2 regions of the Microbacterium zouquanmingi genome follow, and region 2 is predicted to be linked to the other one. Evidence: predicted binding sites of a transcription regulator. Region 2 holds the regulator's gene; the other holds the start of a gene.
What was found. Region 2 encodes LexA, which represses DNA repair genes until DNA is damaged. Its sites were predicted from a motif close to TCGAACANNTGTTCGA; they were not measured.

Region 1: a site for LexA is predicted at 1,151-1,166, ahead of ACTU6U_RS03585 (Rv2578c family radical SAM protein). Genes of this name have one in related genera too.

What each region holds. Positions count from the first base shown of each region.
Region 1 covers NZ_JBQPQZ010000001.1:774,437-781,556, forward strand. The annotation lists gene ACTU6U_RS03575 (M15 family metallopeptidase) at 1-45, opposite strand, end outside; gene ACTU6U_RS03580 (ribokinase) at 78-1,007, opposite strand; gene ACTU6U_RS03585 (Rv2578c family radical SAM protein) at 1,175-2,224, shown strand; gene ACTU6U_RS03590 (YaeQ family protein) at 2,257-2,796, shown strand; gene ACTU6U_RS03595 (DEAD/DEAH box helicase) at 2,901-5,210, opposite strand; gene ACTU6U_RS03600 (aldose 1-epimerase family protein) at 5,447-6,343, shown strand; gene ACTU6U_RS03605 (efflux RND transporter permease subunit) at 6,376-7,120, opposite strand, start outside.
Region 2 covers NZ_JBQPQZ010000004.1:23,053-30,172, reverse strand. The annotation lists gene ACTU6U_RS09585 (S9 family peptidase) at 1-647, opposite strand, end outside; gene lexA (transcriptional repressor LexA) at 727-1,413, opposite strand; gene ACTU6U_RS09575 (LysM peptidoglycan-binding domain-containing protein) at 1,676-2,038, shown strand; gene ACTU6U_RS09570 (histidinol-phosphate transaminase) at 2,052-3,143, shown strand; gene hisB (imidazoleglycerol-phosphate dehydratase HisB) at 3,140-3,745, shown strand; gene hisH (imidazole glycerol phosphate synthase subunit HisH) at 3,742-4,374, shown strand; gene priA (bifunctional 1-(5-phosphoribosyl)-5-((5-phosphoribosylamino)methylideneamino)imidazole-4-carboxamide isomerase/phosphoribosylanthranilate isomerase PriA) at 4,466-5,212, shown strand; gene ACTU6U_RS09550 (SseB family protein) at 5,196-5,984, shown strand; gene ACTU6U_RS09545 (DUF1844 domain-containing protein) at 5,977-6,369, opposite strand; gene infC (translation initiation factor IF-3) at 6,609-7,120, shown strand, end outside.

The DNA.
Region 1 (7,120 bases), on a different contig from region 2:
CCGAGACCGAGGCGACGCGTACCGGGAGTGCATAGCGTGTCTCATCGCTTCCATTATTGCTGAACGATGGGCGCGCGTTACTCCCTGTCTTGGCGCAGATTCGCAACTTCGGCGACATCGGGAACGGCATCCTGCGCGCCGGGACGACTCACGGAGATCGCCGATGCGGCAGCGCCCCACATCGCGGCGTCGGCCAGAAGATCGATGTCGACATCGACCGGAAGTCTGTCGGATGCGGCGAGACGGGCCGCGAACACACCGCAGAACGTATCGCCCGCGCCAGTCGTATCAATCGCCCGCGCGGTGAATGCCGGCACTTCGGTTCGCTCATCACCGACGACGATGAGCGAACCGCGCTCACCCAGAGTCACGACGAGCGCGCGCACCTGCGCCGCAAGAGCGGATGCCGCGGCGTCGAGGTCGGAGCGACCTGCAACCTCCAGCGCCTCATGCTCGTTGACGATCAGCACGTCAATTCCGGGCAGCAGTCGCTCGGCCGCTGCGACGAACGGACCAGAAGGCGCAGCGTTGTGCACATGCCAGGTGCCGTCGGGGCGGCGCGCTGCGGCATCCTCGACGAGCGAAACAGGAACCTCGAGCTGTGTGAGCAGAACCCGCGATCGCGCCACGACCTCGCGCTGGGCTTCGGTCAGCTGCGGAAGGACAGCGTTCGCGCCGGGTACGACGACGATCGTGTTCTCTGCATTGCGATCGACCGAGATGAGAGCCGTTCCGCTCGGACCGTCAACGTCGGCGAGCCCCGAGACGTCGATCCCGTCGCTCTCCAGCGCAGCGCGAAGCGTCACCCCATCGGCATCCTTGCCGACGGCTCCGACGAAGGCGACTTCTACCCCTCCTGCTCGGCGTGCTGCGACAGCCTGGTTGGCCCCCTTGCCGCCGCCCGAGCGCGTTAGCGTCGTTCCCAGCACTGTCTCGCCCGGGCCGGGGATCCGCTCGACTTGGGCTACGACATCCTGGTTGACGCTGCCGACGATGACGACGCTCATGCGGACTCCTCTCTGCCGAGCATCGTTCGCAGCACGTCCGCGCTGGCCGCGCGCTCAGCGTCCGCATCGACGATATCGCGATGCGCATCACGGCCGTATTGACTCTTATGCACGAATGAAGCGGGTCACTACTTGATAGCTACTCGTTCATATGTTCTACTTTCATCATGCGCTGGCAGGGACAATCGATCACCGACGTCGACTCCGCGGCCCTCCCCGGTCTCGAGAATCGCAGCGGAATCGTGCGCTCGGTCACCACACCCGAGTTCGCGGGAATGACGTTCCATGAGGTGCTCGCGAAGTCCGCGCTCAACCACGTTCCCGGCGGGTCGAGGATGCCGTTCAGCTGGACGATCAATCCGTACCGCGGATGCAGCCACGCCTGTCTCTACTGCTTCGCCCGCGGCACCCACCAGTACCTCGACCTCGACGGCGGCGCAGATTTCGATTCGCAGATCGTCGTGAAGACGAACATCGCCGAGGTGCTGCGGAACGAACTGAGACGCGGCAACTGGCAGCACGAGACGGTGGCTCTCGGAACCAACACCGATCCGTATCAGCGGGCCGAGGGGCGGTACCGGCTGATGCCAGAGATCATTCGCACGTTGGCGGAATCCGGCACTCCGATGTCGATCCTCACCAAGGGCACGCTCATCAGGCGCGATATCGGGGTGCTCGTCGAGGCCGCGGCATCCGTTCCGGTCGACATCTCGATGTCGATTGCAATGTACGACGACGCGCTGCAGCACTCGATCGAGCCCGGGACGCCCTCGACGCAAGCGCGCCTCGACACAGTGCGTGCACTCGCAGATGCCGGGTTCCGGGTTGGCGTGTTCCTCATGCCGGTGATGCCGCATCTGACTGATTCCGTGGAGCACATCGACCACGCGCTGCGCCGGATCACGGAGTCCGGTGCCGACCACGCTATTTACGGCGCGTTGCATCTGCGCGCCGGGGTGAAGCCCTGGTTCATGCAGTGGCTTCAGCGCGAGCATCCGGAGTTGATGGCCTCGTATCACGGGCTGTACCCTGGCGCCGCAGCCGATGCTCCGGGGGCATACCGGCAGTGGCTGGCGAAGCGGATCAGACCGCTCATCCGCGCGCACGGTCTCGAGGCGCGGTACTCCGACGACGCGTACCCCGCCCGCCGGCTCATCCGCCCGTCGGTGCTCACACCGACCATCCCGGCACCAGCCCCGCAGCCGATGCTGTTCTGACCGATCTGCCGCGCCCCGTAGGCTCGAGAGTTATGGCAATCGGCTCGACGATCTACACGTTCACTGTGCAACTGGCAGACATGGACCGGGGTGTGTACGACGACTTCACGCTGCGGGTGGCCAGGCATCCGTCCGAGACCGATGCGTACATGGTGACCAGGCTGCTCGCGTACTGCCTGGAATACACCGAAGGGATCGCCTTCGGTGAAGGAATCTCGTCGGCCGATGAGCCGACGGTCATCGTGCGCGACCTCACCGGCGCCGTGATGGCCTGGATCGAGGTCGGCGCGCCCGATGCCGAGCGCCTGCACCACGGCAGCCGGATCGCCGAACGCGCCGCCGTCTACACGCATCGCGACCCGGCGAAGGTCATCGCCACGTGGTCGGGCAAGCGCATCCACAACGTCGAAGCGCTCGAGGTCTTCAGCTTCGAATCCGACTTCATCACCGCCGCCGTCGAGCTGCTCGAGCGTCGAAGCACCGTGACTCTCACTGTCACCGAAGGCCAGCTGTATCTCGACCTGAACGGCACGACGCTGAGCAGCACCGTGCACGCGCACTCCGCCGTCTGAGGCTTCATCCGTACGCCGCTGCACCCTTAAGCCTGAAGGACGCAGAAGGGGCCCTGAATCAGATTCCGAGCCCCCTCCCGCAGTTGACTGCGGAGATCGAGTGATCAGGCCGTCAGTTCGGCCTCAGTGGGCATGCGCCCCGCGATCTCTTCGATGACGTCGTCGCCGGCGCGCGCCTTCTCGAACGGCGCATCGATCTCTGCGCGTCCGAGCAGCTCGCTCATCCGTCGCTCGCGCTGACGTGTGATCAGCGTAACGACGCGACCGGAGTTTCCGGCACGGCCAGTGCGACCAGAACGGTGCATGTACGTCTTGTACTCGTCGGGCGCATCGGCCTGGATCACCAGATCGATGTCATCGACGTGGATGCCGCGAGCCGCGACGTCCGTCGCAACCAGCACGCTCACACGGCCAGAGGTCATGCGCTGCAGGTTGCGCGTGCGCTTGGCCTGGTTGAGGTCACCGTGCAGCGACACCGCAGGGATGCCGGCATCGTCGAACTGCTCGGCGAGCATCTCGGCATAGGCGCGAGTGCGGGCGAACACGAGGGTCTTGCCCGCACGGTCGACCATCGAGGTCAGGATCTCAGCCTTGTCCCGGTGGTCGATGACGAGCACGCGGTGGTCGATGGTGCCGGAGTCCTGGTCCTCGCCGGCGACCTCGTACACGGCGGGGTCTACGAGGAACTCTTCGACGAGCGCCGCAACCTCACGGTCAAGCGTCGCCGAGAACAGCAGCTTCTGGCTGCCCTCTGCCGTGTGACGCAGGATGCGCTGCACAGGCTCGACGAAACCGAGCTCGCACATGTGGTCGGCCTCATCGAGCACCGCGATGCGGCAGTCCGACAGGTCGAGCTTGCCCTGGTTGATGAGGTCTTCGATGCGGCCCGGAGTGCCGATCACGATGTCGACGCCCTTCTTCAGCGCACCGACCTGGCGCCCCTGCGGGACACCGCCGTAGATCTGGGTGGTGAACAGGCCGACGCTGCGAGCGATCGGCTGCACAGTGCGGTCGATCTGCAGCGCGAGTTCACGCGTCGGAGCGAGGATGATCGCCTGCGGGTTGCGACCGAATTCGCGTCGCTTTCCGGCCTGGCCCTTCAGGATGCTTTCGACAAGCGGAGCACCGAAGGCGATCGTCTTGCCGGAGCCAGTGCGTCCTCGGCCGAGTACGTCGCGGCCCTGCAGGATCGCAGGGATCGTCGCGGCCTGGATCGGGAACGGCGCTGCCGCCCCCATTCCGCTCAGCGTCTCGACGATGTTCGAGCCGAGCCCGAGATCAGCGAACGTCGTGCCTTCGACCTCGGGAGCGGCGACGACCTTGGCCTCGAGGCGCTCGTGGACGACATCCTCAGTCGGCTCGAACTTCGCGTTCTTCGCCGGGGCGGAACCGTTCCAGTTGTCACGGGTCGGACGCTGCTCGCGGTCATCGCGACGCGGACGCTCGCTGCGGCGATCGTCGTTGTAGCGCGGACGCTCATTGCGGTCGTTGTTGAAACGGGGACGCTCATCGCGGCTCGGACGCTCATTGCGGCTCGGACGCTCATTGCGGTCGTTGCTGAAACGGGGACGCTCATCGCGGCTCGGACGCTCATTGCGGTCGTTGCTGAAACGAGGGCGCTCGTCACGGCTCGGACGCTCATTGCGCTCGTTATTGAAGCGAGGGCGCTCGGAACCGCGATCGTTGTTGTAGCGCGGACGCTCGCCACGGTCGTGGCGAGGACGCTCGCCACCGCGATCGTTGCGATCGTTGCGATCGTTGGTGAAGCGCGGACGGTCGTCGCGGTTCGGACGCTCGTCACGGTTGAAACGAGGACGCTCAGATCCGCGGTCGTGGTTGAAACGAGGACGCTCAGATCCGCGGTCATCGCGATTCGGACGGTCGTTGTAACGACGCTCCCCCGAAGGACGCTCGCTGTTGTAGCCGGGACGCTCATTGTTGAAACGCGGGCGCTCACCGTGGAATCGCGGGCGCTCACTGTTGTAACGCGGGCGCTCGCCCTGGTGGTTCGGCGATTCGCGACGCCCGGACTCGGCTCGGCCGCGGATGCCACGGACCTCATCACGACCGGCACGATCCTGGTCGCTCCAGCGACGCTTCGGGGCGCCTCCCTCTGCTTCCGCAGGACGGTAGCCGCGGTGGCTGGGGCTCTTGCTTCCTGGCCGACGCTCGAAGCGGTCGCCGCCGGTTGCGCGCGGGGCCGACGAACGACGGTCCGAAGCATCCGGCCGCGCACCGCGGAAGTCGCGAGAATCACGCGAATCACGAGAGTCACGCGACTCGTAGGAGTCGCGTGAATCGCGAGCGGCGGGCTGGCCACCGGCGTGACGGTCGTGGAACGACGTCTTCTTCGCGTACCGGGGCTCGAAGTTACGGGACGGGCGGCCGCCCTTGGGCTTGCCATTCTTGGGCATGGTGTTTCCTGACTGTCTCTGACACGAGAACAGCATCCGCGGACAGCGCACAGAGATCAGCGCAGAGCGGACATACCCGAGCATCCATCGGCCGGGGCCATTCATGTGATGGTTAGTAACCATCGGCCCCTGGGCTCACACTTGATTCAGAATTCTCCCGCGCAGTCGCGGGTGCCCGAAGCCGACCGCACAAGATTACCCGACCCACCTGTGAAGGTGCCCCTACGATAGTCGGAGTGAACTCCCTTTCTCCCACCGGCACTCAGATCCACCTCACGCGCGGTGCAGTCACTGCGCAGATCGCCCAGGTCGGAGCATCCCTTCGTGGACTGACCGTCGGAGGTGTCGATCTCGTCTCGCGCTACCCCGAAGACATCCCGACCCCCTCGTGCTCGGGCGTCGTCCTCACCCCGTGGCCGAATCGCGTGCGCGATGGTGTGTGGAAGGACGCCGGGACCGTCCGGCAGCTCTCGATCTCAGAGCCGAAGCTGAACAACGCCATCCACGGACTGCTCCGCTACACCGCGTACGGGATCGAGCAGACGGATGCTGCCACCACTCTTCGGGCGACGATTCACCCGCAGACCGGCTACCCGTACGAGATCGCGACTTCGGTCACGTACGCGCTGACCGAGGCCGGCATCAAGGTCACCCACACGCTGATGAACCGCTCGGCCGAGAAAGCCCCTGTCGCACTCGGCACGCATCCCTTCGTGACGATCGGCGACGTCGATCCCCGCAACCTCGTGCTGCGCGTGCCGGCGAAGACCCAGCTCGAGACTGACGAGCGGATGCTTCCACTCAAAGCCACTCCGGCGTCAGACGAGTTGCGCACCGGAGTGCGCCTCGGCGGCATCACCCTCGACACCGGCTTCGCCGATCTGATCCCCGACAAGGACGGCCTGATCCGGCATTCGCTGACCGCGCCCGATGGCCGGCGCGTCACGGTGTGGCAGGAACAGGATTTCGAGTTCGTCCAGGTGTTCACGACCACGAACTATCCCGGCCACGACCTCGCCGTCGCGATCGAGCCGATGACGGCGCCGGTCGACGGACTCAACAGCGGTCTCGGCATCCGCCGGCTCGCATCCGGTGAGACCTGGACGCTCAGCTGGGGTATCGAGTTCAGCTAACGCCCGCGAGATCCTCCCGCCTGCGGCGAGCGCTACGCTCGCTGCCCACGCAGTTCGCGACGCGTGAGCGGGTGCTCGGCAGCATCCTCCGGAGCATCCGGGCCCTCGGGCGCGGGCCCGTCCCCGGCGCCGCCCTCGTCAGGCCCTGCCCCGCCCTCGTCCGGCCCGGTCTTGCGGGCAGCGCGACGCTCGCGCGCGCCCTCGACGAGGTTGTAGAGCGTAGGTAGAACGACCAGCGTCAGCACGGTCGACGATATGAGTCCGCCGATCACGACGATCGCGAGCGGCTGCGAGATGAAGCCGCCGTGACCGGTGATTCCCAGCGCCATCGGCGTGAGCGCGAAGATCGTCGCGAGAGCCGTCATCAGGATCGGACGCAGACGCTTCTCGCCACCGGCCATCACCGCATCATGCGCGGACAGGCCCTTCTCGCGATACTGGTTCACGAGGTCGACGAGCACGATCGCGTTCGTCACCACGATGCCGATCAGCATCAGCACTCCGATGAGGGATGCCACCCCCAGCGGCACACCCGTCGCGATCTGCAGCAGGATCGCGCCGGTCGCCGCGAACGGCACCGAGATCAGCAGCAGCAGCGGCTGGCGCAGCGACTTGAAGGTCGCCACCATCACGACGTAGACGATCAGGATCGCCGCGAGCATCGCGAGCCCCAGCTGCGAGAATGAATCAGCCTGCTGCGATGCGACGCCGCCGACCTCTGCGGAGGCACCGTCGGGCAGCTCCACAGCCTCGAGGGCCGCAGTGACAGACGCAGTC
Region 2 (7,120 bases):
TCCGGCTGCAGGCAGGCACGGGCGTGTGTGGAGGCGAGGGCGCCGTCATCGAGGGACATGACGCGCAGCGCCGCGCTCTGCCACGGCATCTGGCCATCTGGCCACTGCACCCAGGCGATGCGCGTGCCATCCGGTGAGAGCGCGGGGTGCGCGTAGAACGCATTTCCTTCGGTGATGACCCGCACGTGTGTGTTGTCGTCAGCCGCCGAGCCATCAGTGGGGATCTCGATGATCGCGCGAAGGCGCGGATCGACTGTCAGATCCTCGCGGACTGCGAGAAGTCGGCCGTTCTGCACTCGAAGGCCGCCATGGTTCGGACCGGGAGCGGTGAGTGGGCGCGGCTCTTCGCCCGGGCGCCTCGCGTACACCCGCTGATCGCCTGCGTCGACGAAGAGCAACGTGCGCTCGGCATCCGCGGTCCATGCCCCGCCGCCGTACTCGTGAACGCGCGACCGCGCGCTCCACGGTGCGGGGAGCAATACCTCTCCCGTGGAGCTGCGTACCGTCACCCGTCCCTTCTCGGCGGGGACGGATTCACCCCACCACACCTCGTCGCCGACGAAACGGGCTCCGTCGATCTTCGGGCTGGATGCGGCGATGTCAGCGGGTGCGAATGGCGATGGCCAGGTTCCGTACGGGTGGGACATGCTTCGAGCCTATGCGGGACGACCGACATGCGAGCTCATGCCGATCTGCCCCGGCGCGGATGCGGCCGCGGCGGAAAGATCAGACCGCGCGCAGCACTGCAACGACCTTGCCGAGCACGACGGCATCATCGCCGAGGATGGGCTCGAACGAGGTGTTGCGGGGGAGTAACCAGGTGTGACCGTCGCGCTGACGGAATGTCTTGATGGTCGCCTCGCCATCGAGCATCGCCGCGACGATCTCTCCGTTCTCCGCGGTGTTCTGCGTGCGCACGACGACCCAGTCGCCGTCGCAGATGGCGGCGTCGATCATCGACTCGCCGGATACCTTGAGCATGAACAGGTCGCCCTTGCCGACCAACTGTCGGGGGAGCGGGAAGATCTCATCGACCTGCTGGTCTGCGGTGATGGGGATTCCGGCCGCGATCTGACCGACCAGCGGCACCATCGCCGCATCGCCCACGGGAGTCGCGGAGTCCGCCGGGTTCTCGCCGCTCGTGCCAGGAAGGTCGATGAGCACTTCCATGGCGCGCGTCTTTCCCGGATCGCGACGCAGATAGCCGCTGAGCTCGAGCTGCCCGAGCTGATGGGTGACGCTCGAGAGCGACTTCAGCCCCACCGCATCGCCGATCTCGCGCATGCTCGGCGGGTAGCCGTACTTCGCGATCGAGGTCTGGATGACCTCGAGGATGGCCATCTGCTTCGGGCTGAGACTCTTGCGCCGACGAGTGCGAGGCGCCTCGGCGTCGGTGGCGGAGATGTCGCTCATGGTGCTCCTTCGTGCGCGATTCCGGGGCTGCTCTTCGAATGTCTGTGGCCCGTGGTGGGGTGTGGTTATCGAAACCGTATCCGAGGAACCGCCTGATTCGGAAGATCTGTTCGAGCGTGTCCGATGTTTTGGTTGCTCGGTTTCGAATAAATCTTGACAGATGTTCGAATTCGAATATATATTCGGTACGTAGCTTCGCATTCGTCGCTCCCGGCCGAGTGCCGAATGCGAACGCTACGCCAAAGAGGCAGAGGAGAAACCCATGAGCACGATCAGCATCGCAGCCCCGGCAGTCCACCCCGTTCGCTCAGCGACACGGCTCCGACTGACGACGCGCGGTCGCCGTGTGGTGACCGCTCTTGCGGCCCTCCCTCTTGCTGCGGGAATCGCGTTTGCGGCGATCGGCGGCGGATCAGCGATCGCATCCGGCGACGTCGTGCAAACGGCCTCCTTCGAGACGGTTACGGTCATGCCTGGCGACACGCTCTGGTCCATCGCGGAGTCTGTGGCACCGGCCGTCGACCCTCGCGCCGTGATCAGCGACATTCAGCGTCTCAACGCGCTGGGGCATGGCTCACTCCAGGTGGGTCAGCAGCTGGCGCTGCCTGCCGAGTACGCAGGCTGATCGCGCCGCTAAAATGAGGAGGGTGACTTCACTTGGTGATCTGCCCCTCCGCGACGATCTTCGCGGTCTCACTCCGTATGGCGCACCGCAGGCGCCGCTCGCCGTTGCGCTGAACGTCAACGAGAACACGCATCCCGTCCCCGACGAGGTGGCAAGCGACATTCTCGATGACATCGCAGTGGCGCTGCGCGAAGTGAATCGTTACCCAGATCGAGAGTTCACTGCGCTCCGTGAAGCCTTCGCAGAGTACTTGGGCCACGGGCTCGAGATCGATCAGATCTGGGCAGGTAACGGGTCGAACGAGGTGCTGCAGCACATCATGCAGGCCTTCGCCGGCCCTGCCCGAACGGTGTTCGGTTTCGCGCCGACCTACTCCATGTACCCGCTCCTCGCGCAGGGGACAGGTGCGAAGTGGATCGCCGGCATTCGTGAGGCCGACTACACGATCACTGCAGAAGACGCCGCAGCGCAGGTCGAGCAGGCCGATCCTGATGTCGTGATCCTCTGCACGCCCAACAACCCCACCGGCACCCCTCTCGGCCTCGACGTGATCGAAGCCGTCTATGAGGCAGCGCGCGGCGTGGTGATCGTCGACGAGGCGTACTTCGAGTTCGCCCCGCGTGACGCGGTGTCCGCGCTGACTCTGCTCGAGGGGCGCCCTCGCTTGGCCGTCTCGCGCACGATGAGCAAGGCCTTCGCCTTCGCCGGCGCGCGAGTCGGGTATCTGGCCGCTGATCCGGCATTCATCGACGCGCTGCGGCTCGTGCGTCTTCCGTACCACCTGAGCGCCCTCACACAGGCGGCCGCAGTAGCCGCATTGCGCAACTCCGAGACCATGCTCGGCATGGTCGACGAGATCGTCGCACAGCGCGATCGGATAACAGCGACACTCGAAGCTCTGGGCTACGAACCACACAAGTCGTGGTCGAACTTCGTGCTGTTCGGCGGCGTCGCTGACCCTCGCGCGACGTTCGAATCACTGTACGAGCGTGGGGTGCTCGTGCGCGATGTCGGGATCCCGAATCACCTGCGTGTCTCTGCCGGTACTGAGGCGGAGACGACGGCGTTCCTTGACGCGCTGGCCTCGATAGACTCGGCGTCATGAGCGCTTCTCGCACCGCGTCCCGCACGCGCAGCACTTCTGAGTCTTCCGTCGAGCTCGAACTGAACCTCGACGGCACAGGTCGCAGCAGCATCGACACCTCTGTGCCTTTCTTCGATCACATGCTCACGGCGTTCGCCAAGCACTCACTCACGGACCTGACGATTCGTGCAACGGGTGACACGCACATCGACGCGCACCACACCGTCGAAGACGTATCGATCGTCCTCGGGCAGGCCATTGCCGAGGCCCTCGGCGACAAGTCGGGCATCGCACGTTACGGTGACGCTCTTGTGCCGCTCGACGAAGCGCTCGCGCAGGCCGTTGTCGACATCAGTGGACGCCCCTTTCTCGTGCACAGCGGCGAGCCCGTGGGGTTCGAACACCACCTGATCGGTGGCCACTTCACGGGATCCCTCGTGCGGCACTCGTTCGAAGCGATCGCATTCCATGCAGGACTCACGGTGCATGTACGTGTTCTCGGTGGGCGCGACCCGCACCACATCGCCGAGGCGGAGTACAAGGCGTTCGCCCGCGCGTTCCGCGAGGCCAAGACGCTCGATCCGCTGGTTGAGGGGATCCCCTCGACCAAGGGAGCTCTATGACAAAGCCCACGGTCGTCGTCTACGACTACGAATCAGGCAACGTGCACTCCGCGGTCAAGGCATTGATCGCTGCGGGAGCCGACGCGAAGCTTTCCGGCGACCGCGACGAGGCGCTGGAGGCTGACGGACTGTTCGTTCCCGGCGTCGGGGCTTTCGCCGCGGTGCGTGCGGCGCTGCTCGCACGCGGCGGCGATGAGATCATCGACCGACGCCTCGCTGGCAGCCGACCGGTGCTCGGCGTCTGCGTCGGGATGCAGGTGCTCTTCTCTCACGGCGTCGAGCGCGGTCAGAATGTCGAAGGGCTGGGGGAATGGCCGGGAACGGTCACTGAACTGAATGCGCCAGTGCTCCCGCACATGGGATGGAACACCGTCTCTCCGGATACGGGCAGCGTGCTGTTCCGCGGAATCGAAGACGAGCGTTTCTACTTCGTCCACTCGTTCGCAGCCCAGCAGTGGGAACTCGACGTCATTCCACCCTTTCCGAGGCCGAAGCTGACCTGGACGACTTACGGCGATCCCTTCCTTGCCGCCGTCGAGAACGGACCTCTCTCTGCGACCCAATTCCACCCCGAGAAGTCGGGTGAAGCAGGCATCCGCCTGCTCAAGAACTGGGTTGAGAGTCTTTGAAGACGTCGGCGTTTTTGAACCCGGCGTCACGTCGGGCTAATGTCGGGTGTCGTGCCCGGCATCCGGTGCACTCCACTCACCTGAGGATGACATGAACGACTTCGCGTCCACTCCCAAACTCACTCTTCTTCCGGCCGTAGATGTGGCCGGTGGCAAGGCGGTCCGCCTCACCCAGGGTGAGGCAGGATCCGAGACGAGCTACGGCGACCCGTTGGACGCCGCTGCCGAGTGGGTCGATCAGGGCGCGGAGTGGATCCACCTCGTCGACCTCGACGCTGCTTTCGGGCGCGGCAGCAACACTGCGGTCCTGCGCAAGGTGATCAAGCAACACCGTCACGTGAACATCGAGCTCTCCGGCGGGATCCGCGATGACGCGAGCCTCGAGGCCGCTCTGGAGAGCGGCGCAGCGCGCATCAACCTCGGTACCGCAGCTCTTGAGAACCCGGAGTGGGCAGCCGACGTGATCAGCCGCTACGGCGAAGCTGTGGCCGTGGGACTCGACGTGCGCGGCACCACGCTCGCCGCTCGCGGATGGACGAAAGAGGGCGGAGACCTCTGGGACGTTCTCGAGCGGCTCGAGGATGCCGGCTGCAGTCGCTACGTCGTCACCGACGTCACCAAGGACGGGACCCTGCGCGGACCGAACCTCGACCTGTTGCGCGAAGTGACCTCTCGTACCCCGAAGCCCGTCGTCGCATCGGGCGGGATCTCGAGCCTCGACGACATCATCGCGCTGCGCACGCTCGTGCCTCTCGGGGTCGAGGGTGCCATCGTCGGTAAGGCGCTCTACGCTGGCGCGTTCACGTTGGCTGAGGCGCTGGATGTCGCAGGCTCCTGACGACGGCGGCGACCACGGAAACACTGGCGATTCCGCCGGCGTCCCGTGGGAAGGGCGCAGTTTCGAGTCGAATCCGCATGCCGCGGACGACGGCTCCGCCGACCCGGCACTGCTCGCGGCTCTGCTGCGCTTTCGCGCGGGGGAGGGGAGCGAGATCGAAGTCGTGGATGCCTTCCGCAATGCGCGAGTGCTGATCCCGCTCATCGCTGAGAAGGGTGAAGAGGGCGTAGCCCCGAGCGGTCTGGCTGTCGACAAGACGCAAGAGCTGTCGATCGTGACGGTGTCGGCACCCGACGGGCGACGCGTCCAGCCGGTGTTCTCCTCCGTCGAGGCGATGCGGAAGTGGGATGCCGCGGCGCGACCGATCCCGGTCGAGGCCGTGCGTGCAGCACTTGCGGCATCCTCAGAGGACACCGATCTCATCGTTCTCGATCCGACCTCGCCGACTGAGTTCGTGATCCGTCGACCTGCGGTCTGGGCAGTCGCCCAGGGGCATGCCTGGGAACCGAGTCACCTCTCGCCCGAGGTGTTCTCAGCTCTCCAGGAGAGCGTTGCTCACGAACTGGCCGTGATCGATGTGTCAGTTGCTTCCGGTGACCCGGACGCGCGCTTGCATGGCCCTGAGCTCGTCGTCGTCCTTGAGCTCGTCGACGGCCTCGAACGCGAGGTCCTCGACGCAGTGCTGGCGCGACTCGCTCAGCGCTGGGCGTCCGATGACCGCATCGCGGTGCTCGCGGACTCGTTGACGGTCAAGCTCCGCCGCGCTAGTTGACCGGACCGGTCCACTTCTCGCCGGGCCCCTTGCCGATCGGGTCGGGGATGGTGGATGCTTCGCGGAATGCCAGCTGCAGTGAGCGTAGGCCGTCTCGCAGCGAACGAGCGTGCATGTCGCTGATCTCGGGAGCCGCAGCGGTGATCAGACCCGCGAGCGAGTTGATCAGCTTGCGCGCCTCATCGAGGTCCAGCTGCGAATCGGGGTCGTCGGCAAGGCCCAGCTTGACGGCCGCCGCGCTCATCAGGTGCACGGCAGTGGTCGTTATCACCTCGACTGCGGGAACATCCGCGATGTCGCGAGTGGCAGCGGATGCCGCGTCCTCTTGCTGCTGCCAGCGCTCGTTGCGCTCGTCGTGGCCATGATCATGAGCAGGAATCGTCACTTCGCCTTGCCTTCTGTTAGACTTTGGCGGGCTTCGGGGCGTAATGCTCCGAGTCGAAAGAGGATTCACTTCCCACCCGCGCTTGCCGTTCCAGGCTACCGGGTCTTGTACTCCGCCGGTTCACGCCGGTAGATCGGACGATGTCCGGTGTTCAGGGTGCGAAGCCGACGTCTGAATGTCGGCGGGTGGGTAGGCGTCTCCGTTTTCACGGTGCGTCGCAGAATGCGTCGCAGCGGCCAATCCCATCGTCTAAGGAGTTCCGCATCAGCGATCCCCGTACCAATGAGCGCATCCGCGTCCCCGAGGTCCGCCTCGTCGGCCCCGCGGGTGAGCAGATCGGCGTTGTCGCCATCCAGGTCGCGCTCCGCCTCGCGCAGGAAGCCGACCTCGACCTCGTCGAGGTTGCCCCCAACTCGAAGCCGCCCGTGGTCAAGATCATGGACTACGGCAAGTTCAAGTACGAGGCTGCCCAGAAGGCGAAGGAAGCTCGCCGCAACCAGGCGAACACGATCCTCAAGGAAGTCCGCTTCCGACTGAAGATCGAAGCTCACGACTACACGACCAAGCTCAAGCGCGCCGAGGGCTTCCTCAAGGCCGGCGACAAGGTCAAGGCAATGATCCTGTTCCGCGGTCGTGAGCAGTCCCGCCCAGAGCAGGGCGTCCGTCTGCTGCGCAAGTTCGCTGAGGACGTCGCCGAGCTCGGCACTGTCGAGTCCAACCCGACGATCGACGGACGAAACATGGTCATGGT